Linked DNA regions of Cupriavidus taiwanensis LMG 19424. The protein of the gene in region 3 binds, or shares a complex with, the protein of the main gene of each other region. Links are inferred from orthologs where the notes say so. Each region holds a gene or a part of one and is shown on either strand. Other genes may lie near its edges. The genes, in order: tsaE, tsaB and tsaD.

What was found.
Region 1: the proteins of tsaD (region 3) and tsaE are in contact, whole or in part, in a crystal structure (PDB 6N9A), measured with the Thermotoga maritima proteins. The link is inferred for Cupriavidus taiwanensis LMG 19424 from one-to-one orthologs. Residues at the interface, in WP_004082750.1 of Thermotoga maritima: Cys10, Asp11, Arg49, His50, Leu82, Gly84, Gly135, Gly136, Glu154, Thr155, Leu156, Asp157, Asp158, Ser159, Glu162, Asp165, Lys166, Arg169, Leu170, Tyr175, Lys213, Thr214, Leu217, Tyr218, Gln221, Arg222, Asn324; in WP_004082108.1 of Thermotoga maritima: Leu37, Gly38, Lys46, Lys57, Val59, Lys60, Ser61, Thr63, Phe64, Thr65, Leu66, Met67, Val69, Pro71, Tyr82, Arg83, Leu84, Asp86, Asp88, Phe89, Asp93, Ile128, Asp130, Glu131, Arg134.
Region 2: the proteins of tsaD (region 3) and tsaB are in contact, whole or in part, in a solved structure (PDB 4WQ4), measured with the Escherichia coli proteins. The link is inferred for Cupriavidus taiwanensis LMG 19424 from one-to-one orthologs.

What each region holds. Positions count from the first base shown.
Region 1 is NC_010528.1:568,466-571,527, forward strand. The notes cover bases 141-3,053. They hold tsaE (tRNA (adenosine(37)-N6)-threonylcarbamoyltransferase complex ATPase subunit type 1 TsaE), read left to right. Parts: upstream 141-1,297; coding sequence 1,298-1,810; downstream 1,811-3,053. Other genes in these bases: queG (tRNA epoxyqueuosine(34) reductase QueG), read right to left, coding at 141-1,281; RALTA_RS02705 (N-acetylmuramoyl-L-alanine amidase), read left to right, coding at 1,804-3,053. Outside these bases: RALTA_RS02690 (AEC family transporter), read left to right, coding at 1-46; more of queG, read right to left, coding at 67-140; more of RALTA_RS02705, read left to right, coding at 3,054-3,062. UniProt on the Escherichia coli protein: Required for the formation of a threonylcarbamoyl group on adenosine at position 37 (t(6)A37) in tRNAs that read codons beginning with adenine.
Region 2 is NC_010528.1:1,838,430-1,841,366, forward strand. What follows is about bases 140-2,927. They hold tsaB (tRNA (adenosine(37)-N6)-threonylcarbamoyltransferase complex dimerization subunit type 1 TsaB), read right to left. Parts: upstream 2,018-2,927; coding sequence 1,262-2,017; downstream 140-1,261. Other genes in these bases: RALTA_RS08365 (uracil-DNA glycosylase), read right to left, coding at 140-708; rimI (ribosomal protein S18-alanine N-acetyltransferase), read right to left, coding at 705-1,265; RALTA_RS08380 (acyl-CoA-binding protein), read left to right, coding at 2,146-2,415; RALTA_RS08385 (DHA2 family efflux MFS transporter permease subunit), read right to left, coding at 2,441-2,927. In the rest of the region: more of RALTA_RS08365, read right to left, coding at 1-139; more of RALTA_RS08385, read right to left, coding at 2,928-2,937. UniProt on the Escherichia coli protein: Required for the formation of a threonylcarbamoyl group on adenosine at position 37 (t(6)A37) in tRNAs that read codons beginning with adenine.
Region 3 is NC_010528.1:2,361,956-2,364,960, reverse strand. Bases 126-2,981 are described here. They hold tsaD (tRNA (adenosine(37)-N6)-threonylcarbamoyltransferase complex transferase subunit TsaD), read right to left. Parts: upstream 2,143-2,981; coding sequence 1,108-2,142; downstream 126-1,107. Other genes in these bases: RALTA_RS10820 (BaiN/RdsA family NAD(P)/FAD-dependent oxidoreductase), read left to right, coding at 2,298-2,981; folE2 (GTP cyclohydrolase FolE2), read left to right, coding at 215-1,018. Also shown: dxs (1-deoxy-D-xylulose-5-phosphate synthase), read left to right, coding at 1-4; more of RALTA_RS10820, read left to right, coding at 2,982-3,005.

The DNA.
Region 1 (3,062 bases), 1.8 Mb from region 3 along the record:
GGGGGCGATCGTGACCACGCCGCTGTGGCTGGCGCTGGTGAGCTGACCTGACCGGGGCATCCCGGATCAGCCGGCCTGTTGCGCCGGCGGTCCGCCCTGTGCCAGGGCCCAGTCGATATGCTCGTGCACCAGCGGCGTGGCAGCCTCGCGCCGCGCCAGCAGTGCGGCGCGGATGCGCGCGGCCAGGGCCGCGTCTTCGGCGCGCGTGCCCGACCGGGCCGCGCGCAGGCTGTTGCCAAGCCCCACCGCCAGATTGCGCAGCCAGCGCTCATGGCCGATGCGGCGGATCGGGCTGCCTTCGAGGCGCTGGTTGAATTCGGCTTCGGTCCACTGGAACAGCGCCACCATGTCGGGCGCGTCCAGGCCATTGCGCACATCGAAGTCCGGCACGGTGGCCACGTGCGCGAACTTGTTCCACGGGCAGGCCAGCTGGCAGTCGTCGCAGCCGTAGACGCGGTTGCCCATCGGCGCGCGGAATTCCACCGGGATCGCGCCCTTGTGCTCGATGGTGAGGTAGGAAATGCAGCGGCGCGCATCGAGCCGGTAGGGCGCGACGATGGCGCGCGTGGGGCAGATGTCCAGGCAGCGGTGGCAGCTGCCGCAATGGCCGGATTCGGGCGGATCGGCGGGCAGCGGGATGTCCACCAGGATCTCGCCGAGGAAGAACATCGAGCCGCCGTCGCGGTCCAGCAGCAGCGTATGCTTGCCGCGCCAGCCGAGACCGCCCTGGCTCGCCAGCGCCACTTCCATGACGGGGGCCGAATCGGTAAAGACGCGGTAGCCGAACTTGCCGATCTCGGCCTCGATCCGGCTGGCCAGCTGCTGCAGGCGGCTGCGCAGCACCTTGTGGTAGTCGCGCCCGCGCGCATACAGCGACACTACCGCGGTGGCCGGGTCGTCCAGCCGCGCCAGCTCGTGGCGGCGCCAGTCGGCGGCCTGCGCGTGCGCGCCGGCGGCCGGGACATAGGGCATGCGCGCCACGATCGCGCGCACCGTGCCGGGCACCAGTTCGGCCGGACGGGCGCGCCGCAGGCCGTGGTTGGCCATATAATCCATGTCGCCGTGGCAGCCCTGCGCCAGCCAGGCCAGCAGTCCGGGCTCGGCGTGCGCGAGGTCGACATCGGCGATGCGCACCGAGGCAAAGCCCAGCGCCGCGCCCCATGCGCGGATCGACGCGGCCAGCGCCGCAAGCTCCCCCGGGCCCGCGGCCGCGTGGCCGCTGGTATCTGGTACTGGTGTGGGCGGCGCATCCGCCTGCCCTGGGGCGACTCGGTCGATCATTCCTGAATTGTACGCAATGCCCTTGCTCGAAGAACGCACCCTGACGCTGCCCGACGAAGCCGCCACCGCGCGCCTGGGCGCCGCACTGGCCGCCGCCGTGCAGGCGATGCCGCCGCGCACGGTCCATGTGCAGCTGTCGGGTGACCTGGGCGCCGGCAAGACCACGCTGTCGCGCGCCGTGCTGCGGGCGCTGGGCCACGCGGGCAAGGTCCGCAGCCCGACCTACACGCTGTGCGAGCCCTATGAAGTCGCCCGCGCCGACGGCTCGCCGCTGACGGTCTACCACTTCGACCTGTACCGCTTTGCCGATCCCGAAGAGTGGCTCGACGCGGGTTTTCGAGACTGCTTTGCAGAGCCGGCCTTCAATTTGGTCGAGTGGCCGGAGAAGGCCGGGCGCCTGCTGGGGGAACCGGACCTGCACGTGTTGCTCCAATCGGACATGGCCGGCGCCGATGACGCCGGCGAGCGGCGGATCGCGACCATGCGCGCCTATACTCCCACTGGACTTACCTTGCTGAACGCATGCTGATCAAGCGACTTGCCACCGACCGCCCCGATGGACCCGACGGCCTGCTGCAGGCGCGCCGCAAATGGATGGCGCAGGCGCTGAAGCTGGGCGCCGGCGCCGCCGTGCTGACGCTGGCCGGTCCGCAGATCGCGTCGGGCGCCGGCATCGTCGCGGTGCGCGTGTGGCCGGCGGAGGACTACACCCGCGTCACCATCGAATCCGATACGCCGCTGGCCGCGGTGCACCAGATGATCCGCGACCCCGACCGGCTGGTGGTGGACATCGACGGCCTCGACCTGTCGCCCACGCTGCGCGAGCTGGTGGCCAAGATCACCCCGAACGACCCGTATATCCAGACCGTGCGCGTCGGCCAGAACCGCCCGCGCGTGGTCCGCATGGTGTTCGACCTGAAGGAAAACGTGGCGCCGCAAGTGTTCACGCTGGCGCCCATCGGCAGCTACCGCAACCGGCTGGTGTTCGACCTGTATCCGGTCAACCCGCCCGACCCGCTGTGGAAGCTGGTGCGCGACACCGAGGAAAAGCAGCGCCGCTTTGCCACCTCGGCCCCCGCGCCGGGCGCGGAAGGCATCGCCGGCGCTCCGGCCGGCGCGGAAGAGGACGCCATCGGCGCGCTGGTGCGCCGCTTCGACGAGAAGGGCGAAGTGCCGCCCACCACCGCGCCGCTGCCGCCGCCGGTGGCCGCGGCCCGGCCGCGGCCGTCGACACCGTCCACCGCACCGGTGCCGCCGGTGCCGGCCCCGAACGCGCCCGTGGTGCCGCCGGTCGCACGCGACAATCCCACCGCCGAGCGCCCGTTCAAGATGCGCCGGCTGCTGACCGTGGCGATCGACCCCGGCCATGGCGGCGAAGACCCGGGCGCGATCGGCGCGGCCGGCTCGCGCGAAAAGGACGTGGTGCTGCAGATCGCGCACCGCCTGCGCGCCAAGATCGACGCGCAGCCCAATATGCGCGCGATGATGACGCGCGACGCCGATTTCTTCGTGCCGCTGAACGTGCGCGTGCAGAAGGCGCGCCGCGTGCAGGCGGACCTGTTCGTGTCGATCCACGCCGATGCCTTCCTGTCGCCCGAGGCGCGCGGCGCGTCGGTGTTCGCGCTGTCCGAGCGCGGCGCGTCCAGTACCGCGGCGCGCTGGCTGGCCAACAAGGAAAATGCCTCCGACCTGATCGGCGGCGCCAACATGGGCAACAAGGATGCGCAGGTGGCGCGCGTGCTGCTGGACTTGTCGACGACCGCGCAGATCAACGACAGCCT
Region 2 (2,937 bases), 520 kb from region 3 along the record:
CGGCGTGGTGGTGCGCAGCAGCGATTGCGCGGCGAAGCGGCCCAGTACCACGATCACGCGGGGCCGGACCAGCGCAATCTGCCGGCGCAGGAAGGGCTCGCACTGCGCCACTTCCTCCGGTTCCGGGTTGCGGTTGCCGGGCGGGCGGCACTTGAGCACGTTGGCAATGAACACATTGCGCCCGCGTGCCAGCCCGAGCGCGCCGAGCATGTTGTCGAGCAGCTTGCCGGCCTGGCCGACGAACGGCTCGCCCTGCAGGTCTTCGTTCTCGCCGGGGGCTTCGCCCACCAGCATCCATTCCGCCTGGCGCGCGCCCACGCCGAACACCGTGTTGGTACGCGTCCGGCACAGCCCGCAGGCAGTGCAGCCCGCCACCGCGGCGTCCAGCGCCGGCCAGTCCATCGTGGCGATGGCGGCTTCACGTTCCCCCTGGACATCGGCGGCGCCGGGGCCTGCAGGCACCGGTTCCGGCGCCACCTGTTCATCGGCTGCCGGCTGCGCCACCGCTGCGTCCGGGAGCGCCTCCGGATAATCGACCGCTGCCGCTGCTGCCGCCGGGGCAGTCATTACCGCCGCGGGCGGCTCGGCTGCCGGCACCGCGGCCGGCTGCGCCGCTGCGTCGGGCTGCGCCTGCCCTGCCCTGGGCTCGCGCGGAAGCCATTCGGTCGGAATGCCCAGCACCTCGAGGAACTGCGCACGGCGGCTCATGCCTGGCCCTCCGTGCCTTCGTTGGCGGCATCGTGCGCCGGCCAGGCGCGGCGCAACACCAGCGCGTCCTCGCGCTTGCCGCCGGGCGCCGGGTAATAGCCCTTGCGGCGCCCGATCTCGGCAAACCCGGCCGCCTGGTACAGCGCAATCGCACCGGTATTGGAGGGCCGCACTTCCAGCAGCATGGTGTGGATGCGGTGCGCATGCGAGGTAGCCAGCGCCACCGCGAGCATCAGGCGGCCCAGCCCCTGGCGCTGGCGCTGCGGCTCGACCGTGATGTTGAGCAGGTGCATTTCATCGACCACCGGCATCAGCATGGCATACGCCACCAGCGTGCCCACCGGGTCGCGCAGAGTCAGCCCGAGATGCCCGGACTTGACCGAGTTCTCGAAGTTGCCGCGCGTCCACGGATGGCTGTAGGCGCGCGCCTCGATGGCCGCCACCGCCTGCAGGTCCAGCGCGCTCATGCGGCCCAGCGACCAGCCCTCCGGCAGCGCCGGCATGGCCGGCACCGCGGGCCAGGCGTGGCGGTCCTCGAGGGGGTACGCGGCGCTCATGATGCGCTCCCCGGCTGGGCCGCCGCGCGCGCCGCCGCAACGGCCTCGCGTTCGGCGATGGTCTGGGCGACCTTGTCGCGCAGGTAGACCGGCATGGCCTGGTCGGCGTCGATGGCCTCGCCGCGCGCCAGCGCGCGCAGCGCGATGGCAACCATCGGCTGCGCATGGGGCATGGCTTCGGGCAGCACGCGGGCGGCGCGGCCCAGGCCGGCCAGCCGCTCGCCGAAGACCGCCGACGCATTGCCGGCCAGCCAGAATTCGCCCGCAGGCAAGGCCACGGTTTCCGGCGCGCCGACCTGCATCGGCGTGAGTCCGGCCCACTCCTGCGCGGCGGCATTCCAGCCGAACGCGGCCGCATAGGCCTCGTCCATGCGCGCGTCCAGCGCCACCAGCACCGCGGTGCCGTCCGGCAGCGCCGGCGTGGCGGCACGGGTGCGCTCGGCGCAGGCCATCAGGGTATTGACGGGCACCACCGGCAGCCCGGCGCCGAACGCCAGCCCCTGCGCCACGCCGCAGGCGGTGCGCAGCCCGGTGAACGACCCCGGGCCGGCGCCGAAGGCGATGGCCGCGCAATCGGCCAGCGCAATGCCCGCCTCGGCCAGCAATTCGCCGGCGACCGGCAGCACGCGCGCCGACGAGCGTGCGCCGGTGTGCTCATGGCGCACCAGGCACTCGATGCCGGCGCCTGCCGCGCGTCCGAGCGCGACCGAGCACCACTCCGTAGAAGTTTCAACAGCAAGAATCCAGGACATGGCGCGATTGTATCCGTTGGGCCCGGAATCGAGGGCTTCTTCGGTTTTATACGGACGGCGCGGCCGCGCGGGGCGGCTATCATCGGGCTGCATTTTCGCAACCCAGACAGTCCACACGGAGAAACCCCATGAGCGACCTGCAGGCACGCTTCGAACAGGCCCAGATCGACGTCAAGCAACTGAGCGAGCGCCCCAGCAATATGTCCCTGCTGCGCCTGTACGCGCTGTTCAAGCAAGGCAGCGAGGGCGATGCCCACGGCGACAAGCCCGGCATGACCGATTTCGTCGGCCGCTACAAGTTCGAAGCGTGGGAAGCGCTGCGCGGCACGGCGCGCGAACAGGCGATGGAGCAATACATCGCGCTGGTGGAAGAACTGCGCAGCGGCGCGGCCAGCTGAACGGCTACGGAATCGCCCGGCGCCCTCAGGCCGCCGGCACCGGGCGCGGGCGGATGCGCCAGGCCGCCAGCATGGCGCTGGCGATCACCACGCCCACCGCCAGGAAGGTTTCGTCGAAGGCGCGGATGCGCGCCGCCTGGACCGCAGTGTCGCCGGCCTGGCCCAGCAGCGCGCCATGCCCGGCCAGCCGCCACTGCAGCCCCACCCCGGCCAGGCTCACGCCGATGGCCCCGCCCAGCTGCCGCAGGAAGTTGATGCAGCTCGAACCCTGCGCGATCAGCGTGAAGTCGACCCCGCGCATCGCACCCAGCGTGAGCGATGGCAGGATGCAGCCCAGGCCGATCCGTCCCAGTACCGCCAGCCCCACCAGCACCAGGTATGGCGTCGCGCGCGAGCCCAGCGCCATCAGCAGGAACGACAACGACAGCAGCGCCAGCCCGAACGACACCTGCACATGCGGCGGGATCCGGTGCGTGAAGCGCCCCGCCACCGCAATTGTCAGCGCCAGCACCACACCCGCCG
Region 3 (3,005 bases):
CTGATCACCTGCCATCCCGAGGGGATTCGGGCCGCCGCGCCACGGGTGCGTCCGAATTCCCTTACACTCCGTTTTTTGTGTTCGCAGCTGCGGGTCGGCACGCCAGTGCCGGGTCCCGTGGTTTCACACTCGTTGCGCGGCATGGAGGGACTGCGAAAATGCCGCGACCGTAAGGGCTTGCGCTTGCCTGGCGCGACCCTGGAGGAAACCGTAGATGAATGACATCAACCCCGCCTTCGTGATGCCCGACGTCCAGTCGAGCCCCGACACCCGCCAGATTCCGATCCAGCGTGTCGGCGTGAAGGGCGTGCGCTATCCGGTGACCCTGAAGACCCCGGCTGGCATCGTGCCGACCGTCGGCACCTTCAACCTCGACGTGCACCTGCCCGCCGACCAGAAGGGCACGCATATGTCGCGCTTCGTCGCGCTGCTGGAAGAAGAGCGCGCGCCGCTGGAGCTGGCCAGCTTCCGGCTGATGCTGGACAAGATGCTGGAGAAGCTCGAAGCCGAGGCCGGCCGCATCGAGGTCACGTTCCCGTACTTCATCAGCAAGATCGCGCCGGTGTCGGGCGTGGAGTCGCTGCTGGACTACGAGGTCACGCTGACCGGCGAAGTGCGCAACGGCGCCACGCGGGTGTTCCTGAAGGCGCTGGTGCCGGTGACCAGCCTGTGCCCGTGCTCGAAGAAGATTTCGCAGTATGGCGCGCACAACCAGCGCTCGCATATCACCATGAACGTGGAGCTGGCCGGCGAACTGCCGGTGGAGGCGCTGGTGCGCATGGCCGAGGAAGAGGCGTCCTGCGAACTGTGGGGCCTGCTCAAGCGTCCCGACGAAAAGTTCGTCACCGAGCGTGCCTACGAGAACCCCAAGTTCGTCGAAGACCTGGTGCGCGACATCGCCATGCGGCTGAATGCGGACGACCGTATCGTGGCCTATGTGCTGGAGGCGGAGAACTTCGAGTCGATCCACAACCACAGCGCGTATGCAGTGATCGAGCGGGACAAGCGCGTCGGTTGATTGCGTCCGTCGCGGTCATGGAAAAAGCCACCATAATTTGGTGGCTTTTTTTGTTGCCGGCGAGCCTTTGGGTGGTGTCGTGGCACACCTCACGCCGCCGACGGCAACCGGATATCCGCCAGATCCCAGCGCGGCGTCACGCCGTAGCCATACTCACGCCGCGCCAGTTCGGGCGCCGCCTGCAGCCGCATCGCGCCAGCGAACGCAATCATCGCGCCGTTGTCGGTGCAGAACGCCAGATCCGGGTAATACACGTCGAGCTTGCGCTGCCGGCCGAGCTGGTCCAGCCGTTCGCGCAGCTGCCGGTTGGCGCCGACGCCGCCGGCCACTACCAGCCGCTTGTGGCCGGTCTGCCTGAGCGCCGCCATCGACTTGGCCACCAGCACGTCGACGATCGCATCGACAAAGGCGCGCGCGAGGTTGGCGCGATCCTGCTCGCAGGTATTGGCCAGCTTGCGGGTTTGCGTCAGCACCGCGGTCTTCAGGCCGGCGAAGGAAAAATCGAGGTTGCCCGAATGCAGCATCGGCCGCGGCAACTCGAATGCGCCCGGCACGCCGAACTCGGCCAGGCGCGACACTTCCGGCCCACCCGGGTAGCCCAGGCCGAGCAGCTTGGCGGTCTTGTCGAACGCTTCGCCGGCGGCATCGTCCAGGGTTTCGCCAAGCAGCGCGTAGTCGCCGATGCCGCGCACTTCCATCAGCTGCGTATGCCCGCCCGATACCAGCAGCGCCACGAACGGGAACGGCGGCGGCTCGCGCGTCAGCAGCGGCGACAGCAGGTGGCCTTCCAGGTGATGCACGCCCACCATCGGCACGTTCAGCGCAAAGCCCAGCGCATTGGCCACCGAGGCGCCGACCAGCAGCGCGCCGGCCAGCCCCGGGCCCTGGGTGAAGGCGATGGCGTCGATGTCCTGGCGGGTGCGGCCAGCGTCGGCCAGCACCTGCTCCAGCAGCGGCAGCACCCGGCGGATATGGTCGCGCGACGCCAGCTCGGGGACCACGCCGCCGTAGTCGCGGTGCATGGCGATCTGCGAGTGCAGCGCATGCGCGAGCAGGCCGGCGCCGGTGTCATAGAGCGCGAGGCCGGTTTCGTCGCAGGAAGATTCAATGCCGAGGACAAGCATGGGAGCCATGACGCCGTCTCCGGTCAGGGAAACAGCTGTCGAAACAAGGGTTTGCGGGAAGGGCGCAGGGTAGCACAGCGGCGCGCGGCGCGCTTTTCGCTACAATCTGCCCTTTCTCAGGCGGTGGCAAGACACATGGATTCGCGAGGCGTGCAATGAGCGGGACGGCCCAGTCCCGGACCGGCCGGTATGACGTGGCCGTACTGGGCGCCGGCGCCGCGGGCATGATGTGCGCCGCCGTGGCGGGGCAGAACGGCGCGCGCGTGGTGCTGATCGACCATGCCACCCGGCTCGCCGAGAAGATCCGCATCTCGGGCGGCGGCCGCTGCAATTTCACCAACCTGCAGGCCGGCCCCGCCAACTACCTGTCGTCCAATCCGCACTTCTGCCGCTCGGCGCTGGCGCGCTACACGCCGCAGGATTTCCTGGCGCTGATGCGCCGCCATGGCATCGCCTGGCACGAGAAGCACCGCGGCCAGCTGTTCTGCAACGATAGCGCCGAAGACGTGATCGCCATGCTGCGCGCCGAATGCGACATGGGCCAGGTGCGCTGGCAGACCGGCTGCACGGTGACGGAGATCCGGCGCGAAGGCGACGATTTCCTGCTGCTGACCGCCGCGGGCACGGTCCGGGCCGGCGCCCTGGTGGTGGCCACCGGCGGCCTGTCGATCCCCAAGATCGGCGCCACCGACTTCGGCTACCGCATTGCCCGTCAGTTCGGGCTGGGCATCGTCGAGACCCGGCCAGCGCTGGTGCCGCTGACCTTCGATGGCAAGGACTGGGCCCCCTTTGTGCCGCTGGCGGGGGTCTCGCTGGAGGTCGATATCGCCACTGGCAGCGGCAAGGCCGCGGGCGCGTTCCGC